One region of the Roseateles sp. L2-2 genome, then DNA from elsewhere that is predicted to be linked to it. Evidence: predicted binding sites of a transcription regulator. Region 1 holds the regulator's gene; the other holds the start of a gene.
The links. Region 1 encodes NrdR, which represses ribonucleotide reductase genes. Its sites were predicted from a motif close to CACNANATNTNGTG; they were not measured.

Region 1 (3,927 bases):
CGGCGGTGGCGCGCAGTTCCTGCTGGACCTGCAGCTCCAGCATGAGCCGGTGGTGCTCGCCGAGCTGGACACCGGCCATCGAGAAGGCGCCCGCCAGCAGCAGGAGCCCGATCGTCAGGCCGATCATGAGTTCGACCAGGGTGAAGCCTCGCTGGTTCGTCGTTCGGGTCATCTTTCGGGTCATCGTTCGGCTCCCTTCACTGCGGCCAGCAGGCGGTGGCCTGCTCGACACCCTGGTCGTCGAACCCGGTCGAGGTGGTCGCCCCGAGCTCCAGCCGGAGCGTCAACACCCGGCACCGGCGATCGCCGAGCTGGTTGCCCTGCGCGACGGCCTCCACCTGATACCGCGTTGCATCGGCCTGGACGATGCGCAGTCGATAGAGGCTGCTCCTCGTCGTCGCGGGTTGCCCCAGGTCCTCCAGCCGGTCGGCGTAGCGAGCGCTCCGCGAGCGGAAGCGCTCCTGCGCGAGCTGGATGGTCTGCAGCGCCTCGCGCGCCTCGGCGCGTCGGCCCTTCATGACCTGATCGCGGAATCCGGGCAGCGTCAGCGCCGCCAGCACGGCGACGATCGCCAGCACGGTCAGCAGCTCGATCAGCGAGAAGCCCCGCTGCCGGCCCGGCGTCTTCATGCGGGCGCTGAGGTGCGCGGCGACGCATTCGGTGATGCCCGGGGTGGTGCTCGCGGTGACGCCCGCGGTGGTGGGGGTCTTCATGCGCACCTCGGCAGGCGGCTCAGCGCGCCGTCGGGCGTGCAGCTGCGCACGCGCCCCGTGATGCTGACGATGTGGCGGACCGATCCGATGCCGGTCATGCGGACCTCGATCGTGCCGCTCACCGACACGGTCCCCTGGCGTCCGCTGAAGAGCATCGAGGGCACGTTCGAGACGATCTCCGCCTGGCCCCGGCCGCCCTGCCAGCGCGTCTGCTTGATCGCCTGCGCGCCGCCATCGCAGACAGGCGGGGCGTCCAGCCGGCAATCGCAGTTGGCGGCGGGCGCGGTGGCGGGCACGGTGGCGCCGGAGACGCCCGATGCGACGGCGCCGGTATGCACGACATAGCAGCGGCCGCTGCCGCTGCCGCTGACGGCGGACGCATCGCCGCCGAAGCGCAGGATCACATTGCGCGCGCCCTGGATCGCTTCGCTGCGGGCGAGCTGGAGGTCGCCGAGGACGGCCTGCGCGGCATTCGCGAGCCGTTGGCGCCAGAGCCAGTCGCGCAGGTCGGGCGCGGCCAGCAGGGCCACGAAGGTCACGAGCGCGAGGCTGACCAGGATCTCGATGAGGCTGATGCCACGTGGCGCGGCTGCAGGTGCGACTGGGGCAACGGGCGCCGCCGACGCTGAAGGAAGCGGGCGGGGAAGCGGGGACGCGGAGGGCTGCAAGGAAGATCTCCCGAAGAGTTGCTGAGAACTCTAGGGAGATGGCCCGTATTCCGCTTCGCCTTCAGGAGGGAAGCGGCGACCCGCTGAAGGGGGCCGGCTTTTGGGGGAGAAATCGGGCAGACCACGAGCGAAAAGGCGGCGATGGGGGATACGCCTGAAATGCTCGTGAAGGGCGCGTGATCCCAGACCACGCGTTGACGAACTCAGCGCTCGTTCGGCGTTCGCCGAGCCGTCACTCAGCGCTCGCTCAGATGTCGCGGATCAACTGCCGGAACTCGTCGACGTCCTCGAACGAGCGGTACACCGATGCGAAGCGCACGTAGGCGACCTTGTCGATCCGCTTGAGCTCGCGCATCACGTGCTCGCCCAGCTTGGTCGACGGGATCTCGCGCACCCCCGTGCTCAGGAGCTTCTCCTGGATGCGCTCCAGCGCGGCGTCGATCTGCTCGATGCTCACCGGCCGCTTGCGCAGCGCCAGCGTCATCGACGCGCGCAGCTTGCCCATGTCGAACTCGGCGCGCGTGCCGTCCTTCTTCACGACCATGGGCAGCGCGATGTCCGCGCGCTCATAGGTCGTGAATCGCTTGTCACAGGACTGGCAGCGACGGCGGCGACGCACCACGTCGCCTTCGTCGGACTCCCGGGTCTCCGACACTTGCGTGTCGCCGTGACCGCAGAACGGGCATCGCATGCGCCGCGGACCCGCTTCAGCGGTAGACCGGGAACTGACGCGTCAGTTCGGCCACCTGCTCGCGCACGCGGGCCAGGTTGGCCTCGTCGTGCGGGTTGTCCAGCACGTCGGCGATCAGGTGGGCGGTCTTGCGGACCTGCTCCTCCTTGAAGCCGCGCGTGGTCATCGCCGGCGTGCCCAGGCGCACGCCGCTGGTGACCATCGGCTTCTGCGGGTCGTTCGGGATGCCGTTCTTGTTGCAGGTCATGTGGGCCGCGCCCAGGATGGCCTCGGCTTCCTTGCCGGTCAGGTTCTTCGGACGCAGGTCCACCAGCATCACGTGGCTCTGCGTACCGCCGGAGACGATGCGCAGGCCGCGCTCGATCAGCGTGTCGGCCAGCACCTTGGCGTTGGCGACGACCTGCTGCTGGTAGGCCTTGAACTCGGGCGTCAGCGCTTCCTTGAAGGCCACCGCCTTGCCGGCGATCACGTGCATCAGCGGGCCGCCCTGGATGCCGGGGAAGATCGCGGAGTTGATCTTCTTGGCGATCGCCTCGTCGTTGGTCAGGATGATGCCGCCGCGCGGGCCGCGCAGGCTCTTGTGCGTCGTGGAGGTCACGACGTCGGCATGCGGCAGCGGGTTCGGGTAGACGCCCGCGGCGATCAGGCCGGCGTAGTGCGCCATGTCGACCATGAAGTAGGCGCCGATCTCCTTGGCGATCCTGCCGAAGCGCTCGAAGTCGATGCGCAGCGAGTAGGCCGACGCGCCCGCGATGATCAGCTTGGGCTTCTTCTCGCGCGCCAGCGCTTCCATCGCGTCGTAGTCGATGGCTTCCTTGGCGTCCAGGCCGTAGGAGATGACATTGAACCACTTGCCGCTCATGTTCAGCGCCATGCCGTGGGTCAGGTGGCCGCCTTCGGCCAGGCTCATGCCCATGATGGTGTCGCCGGGCTGCAGCAGCGCGAAGAACACGCCCTGGTTGGCCTGCGAGCCGCTGTTGGGCTGCACGTTGGCGAACTCGGCGCCGTAGAGCTGCTTCAGGCGGTCGATCGCCAGTTGCTCGACGATGTCCACGTACTCGCAGCCGCCGTAGTAGCGCTTGCCGGGATAGCCCTCGGCGTACTTGTTGGTCAGCTGGCTGCCCTGGGCTTCCATCACCGCCGGGGAGGTGTAGTTCTCCGAGGCGATCAGCTCGATGTGGTCTTCCTGGCGCCGGGTCTCCTGCTGGATGGCGGCGAAGACTTCGGCATCGACGGTGGCGAGGGTCTGTTGGGTGCGGTCAAACATGATGATGTCGGCTCAAGGGTTGGCGCCGCCCGCCCGCCCGGCAGCGCATCGGCGCGCTCGCGGGTCGGGATGACGGCGAGGCGGCGAGGCGGCGACGGATGTCGGAACGACGGCGGCCCAGGCGAACGGCACGGACAGCCGGAGACGTCCCCGGCCGTTCGCGCTTCCCGGTGGTGGCCCACCTCGGGCGACGCCTGTGCGGAGACAGGATCGTCTCCGGGCAGGGCGCCCTGATCGCCAGTTGCGCGAAGCCCGCAGTGTAGCCGCACCGTCGAGGGGCGCAGGCCATCCCGTGACATTGTTCCCACGGCCGTGGGGGTAGAGGGGGCGAAGGCTTCGCCCAATGAAGAACGGGTTCCGATGGGAACCCGTTTTCAGAAACGCCTCGAAGGCGCGGCTCGAACGATCAGCGCATCACGGCGGTCATGGCGACCTGTTCGCCGGTCGAGGCCGGTGCGGACGCCGGCTCGCGGATCGGGCGCGGCGCCGACGGGCTGACATTGCGGCCCTGGGCGACGGCCTTCAGCAGGTCCTGCTCGGCCAGCACGCGCGAGGCGTAGCCGGTGTCGTCGGGCAGGTTGGCCGCGC
Region 2 (3,927 bases), 2.7 Mb from region 1:
CAGTAGGCGTGGTAGCAGACGGCTTCCATCGAACGGTCGGCGAACTCGACGGCGGCGTCGGAGGCGTAGGGCACGCGCAGCTGATACAGCGCGTCCTGGAAGCCCATGATGCCCAGGCCCACCGGACGGTGACGCAGGTTCGAATCGCGCGCCTTCTTGACCGCGTAGTAGTTGATGTCGATGACGTTGTCGAGCATGCGCATCGCCGTCGACACCGTCTTCTTCAGCTTCTCCTGGTCGATCTGGCCGTCCTTGACGTGCTGCGACAGGTTGACCGAGCCCAGGTTGCAGACCGCGATCTCGTTGTCGTTGGTGTTCAGCGTGATCTCGGTGCACAGGTTGGACGAGTGCACCACGCCCACGTGCTGCTGCGGGCTGCGGACGTTGCAGGCGTCCTTGAACGTGATCCAGGGATGGCCGGTCTCGAACAGCATCGTCAGCATCTTGCGCCACAGGTCGCGGGCCGGCATGCGCTTGTAGAGCTTGAGTTCGCCGCGGTCGACCTTGGCCTCGTACGCCTCATAGGCGGTCTGGAAGGCCTTGCCGAACAGGTCGTGCAGGTCCGGGCAGGTGGACGGGCTGAACAGCGTCCAGTCGCCGCCTTCGATGACGCGCTTCATGAACAGGTCGGGAATCCAGTTCGCCGTGTTCATGTCGTGGGTGCGGCGGCGGTCGTCGCCGGTGTTCTTGCGCAGCTCGAGGAATTCCTCGATGTCCAGATGCCAGGTCTCCAGGTACGCGCAGACGGCGCCCTTGCGCTTGCCGCCCTGGTTGACGGCGACGGCCGTGTCGTTGACCACCTTCAGGAACGGGACGACGCCTTGCGACTTGCCGTTCGTGCCCTTGATGTGCGAACCCAGCGCGCGGACCGGGGTCCAGTCGTTGCCCAGGCCGCCGGCGAACTTCGACAGCAGCGCGTTTTCCTTCAGCGCTTCATAGATGCCGTCCAGGTCGTCGGCCACCGTCGTCAGGTAGCAGCTCGACAGCTGCGAGCGGCGCGTGCCGGCATTGAACAGCGTCGGCGTGGAGCTCATGAAGTCGAAGGTCGACAGGACTTCGTAGAACTCGATGGCGCGGGCTTCGCGGTCGATCTCGCCCAGGGCCAGGCCCATCGCGACGCGCATGAAGAACGCCTGCGGCAGTTCGATGCGGGTGCCGTCGACGTGCAGGAAGTAGCGGTCGAACAGCGTCTGCAGACCGAGGTAGTCGAACTGCAGGTCGCGTTCGGCCTTCAGCGCGGCACCCAGCTTGACCAGGTCGTACTGCTGCAGCTTCTCGTCGAGCAGCTCGGCCTGCACGCCCTTCTTGATGAAGCCGGGGAAGTAGTCGGCGTACTTGGTGGCCATCTCGGCCTGCGTCGCGTCCTCGCCCAGGATCTCGCGGCGGATCGTGTGCATCAGCAGACGCGCGGTGGCGCGCGTGTAGCCGGGATCCTTCTCGATCAGGGTGCGGGCGGCCAGGATGGCGGCCTTGTAGACCTCGTCGATCGGCACGCCGTCGTACAGGTTGCGCTTGGTCTCGGCCAGGATCGGGTCCGGCTTGACGTCGGCGCCCAGGTTCTCGCAGCTCGACGAGATCAGCGCGGCCAGCTTGTTCAGGTCGAGCGGGACGCGCACGCCGTTCTCGGTCACCGAGATGCCGGACTCCAGCACGGCGGCCTGCTGCTGCTCGCCCTGGCGGGCACGCTCCTGCGTGCGACGCTCGCGGTACAGCACATAGGCGCGCGCCACTTCATGATGGCCGCCGCGCATCAGCGCCAGCTCGACGTGGTCCTGCACATCTTCGATGTGGAAGGTGCCGCCGGCCGGACGCGAACGCAGCAGGCCGCGGGTCACGGAGTCGGTCAGCGCGTCGACGGTCTCGCGCACGCTGGCGGAGGCGGCGCCGCTGGTGCCGTGCACCGCGAGGAACGCCTTCATCATCGCCACCGCCACTTTGCTGGGCTCGAAATGCACCACCGCGCCGTTGCGGCGGATGATCTGATGCTGCGGGAAGCTGGCCGAAGCGGCGGCGGACTCGCGGGGAGTCTGCGCCAGGCCCGTTTCAGCGGTCGGTGTGGCGGCGACAGTCTGCATGGGTTCCTCGTTCTGGTCTGAAAACAAAAAAAGCTGCGCCCGGCCCGGCTTTTCCGAAGGGCCAAACATCAGGGGGTCAGGTGGTGCTCGCGATGCTGAGGATGCGCCTTGGCTTGGTGATTCCGCTCCTCCGGCTGAGGGGCCGGCACTGCGGACAAGACTTCTGATGGAGCATTCATCGCCGTGTTTGCGAAGTCAGCAGGATAGCATGCAAAACACTATATCTAGTGGTTGCGGGACCTTCAAGGAACTAGCGGTAGCGTCACCTCCCCTTGACGCCCGCCACCCGCTGGGCTAGCCGGAAGACCTGACCCCGCACACCCCCGATGGATTCGCGCATCCCCCGCGGAACGCGAGGATCCACGCGGTCTGGCGGCCCGAATGCGCCGCGAACGCCCATGGTTGCTGCGCTTGCGACGATGGCAATCCGATGACGACTTCGCAAGGTGTCCCCAGGGGGTAGGACAAGTCCGGATGAGGACCTTCCCCTAGCCGCCACCAGCGGTGGGGTCATGGTCGCCATGCGCGCATCTCCAGGTCGGAGCGCGCACATTTCGGACCGCCCAGTTGCGGGGGACGGGTGGAAACGTCAGGACTCGTCGCCGCCGATGGAGATGGCCAGACGGGCCATCCGATAACGCATCTGGCGCAGCGAGAGGCCCAGGCTCGCACCGGCGGCCGTTCGGTTGTTGCGATGTCGCTCCAGCGCGCGCAGAAGGATCTGCTTCTCGACCTCGTCCAGATAGGCCGCGAGATCCGACGGCAGCGACGCACCGCCCGCCAACTCGGCAGGCAAGGTCGCGGCCAGCATCGCCTCGACACCGCCGAAGGCAGCATCGGTCGGCGCATCGTCCAGGCCCAGCACGCTGTCGGGCAGACCGAGATCGGCCAGGTCGATGCCGTCGCCGCTGGACAGCGCCAGTGCACGATGCAGCAGGTTCTCCAGCTCCCGCACATTGCCGGGGAAGCTGTAGCGCGAGAGCGTCGCCAACGCCGCCGGCGTCAGCACGGGCACCGGCTCGACGCCGGCATCCGCGGCGATGCGCAACAGGATCCGCGCGCTGATCGGCGCCAGGTCCTCCATGCGCTCGCGCAGCGGCGGGACGCGGATCTGGATGACGTTGAGCCGGTAATACAAGTCCTGACGGAACCGTCCGCCCGCGACCTCGGCGGTCAGGTCCTTGTGCGTCGCGCTGAGGAGCCGGACGTTGACCGGCACCTCGGCCACAGCGCCGACCGGTCGCACGGAACGCTCCTGCAACGCGCGCAGGAGCTTGGACTGCATCGCGATCGGCAGGTCGCCGATTTCGTCGAGGAAGAGCGTGCCGCCCTGCGCGGCCTGGAAGAAGCCCTCGCGGTCCTCGCTCGCACCGGTGAACGCGCCCTTGCGATAGCCGAAGAATTCGGCCTCCAGCAGTTGCTCGGGGATCGCGCCGCAGTTGACCGCGATGAAGGGTTGGGGACGACGCGCGCTGACGTCGTGGATCGCGCGCGCGACCAGCTCCTTGCCGGTGCCGGATTCGCCGTTGATCAGCACGGGCGCCATGCTGCGCGCGACCTTCTCGATCAGTTCGCGCACCTGGCGCATCGGCGCCGAGTCGCCGACCAGACGCGCGAGCGCGGACGGGGAGCCGGTCAGCGGGGGCGCTGGACGCGGCGCCCTGCGGCGCTCCGGCCGGGGCGCATCCGTCGGGGGCAACATGTCGAAGGTGCCGGGCGCGGTCGGCGCGAACGCGTCGTCCTCGGACTCGACGGCAGCCGGGGCTGCGGCGACGGGGCGTGCGGGCGCGCCAGCGGCCGGCAGCGAGCCCGGTGGCGCCGACGAGAACGGCTTGGGCACCGGACCTTCTGC

Region 2: a site for NrdR is predicted at 2,292-2,305, ahead of ACQZ13_RS25570 (ribonucleoside-diphosphate reductase subunit alpha). Genes of this name have one in related genera too.

The regions. Positions count from the first base shown of each region.
Region 1 covers NZ_CP192509.1:3,042,587-3,046,513, forward strand. The annotation lists gene ACQZ13_RS13645 (PilW family protein) at 1-172, opposite strand, end outside; gene ACQZ13_RS13650 (type IV pilin protein) at 198-713, opposite strand; gene ACQZ13_RS13655 (pilus assembly FimT family protein) at 710-1,252, opposite strand; gene nrdR (transcriptional regulator NrdR) at 1,629-2,072, opposite strand; gene glyA (serine hydroxymethyltransferase) at 2,089-3,339, opposite strand; gene ACQZ13_RS13670 (lytic transglycosylase domain-containing protein) at 3,746-3,927, opposite strand, start outside.
Region 2 covers NZ_CP192509.1:5,719,546-5,723,472, forward strand. The annotation lists gene ACQZ13_RS25570 (ribonucleoside-diphosphate reductase subunit alpha) at 1-2,075, opposite strand, end outside; gene ACQZ13_RS25575 (sigma-54-dependent transcriptional regulator) at 2,665-3,927, opposite strand, start outside.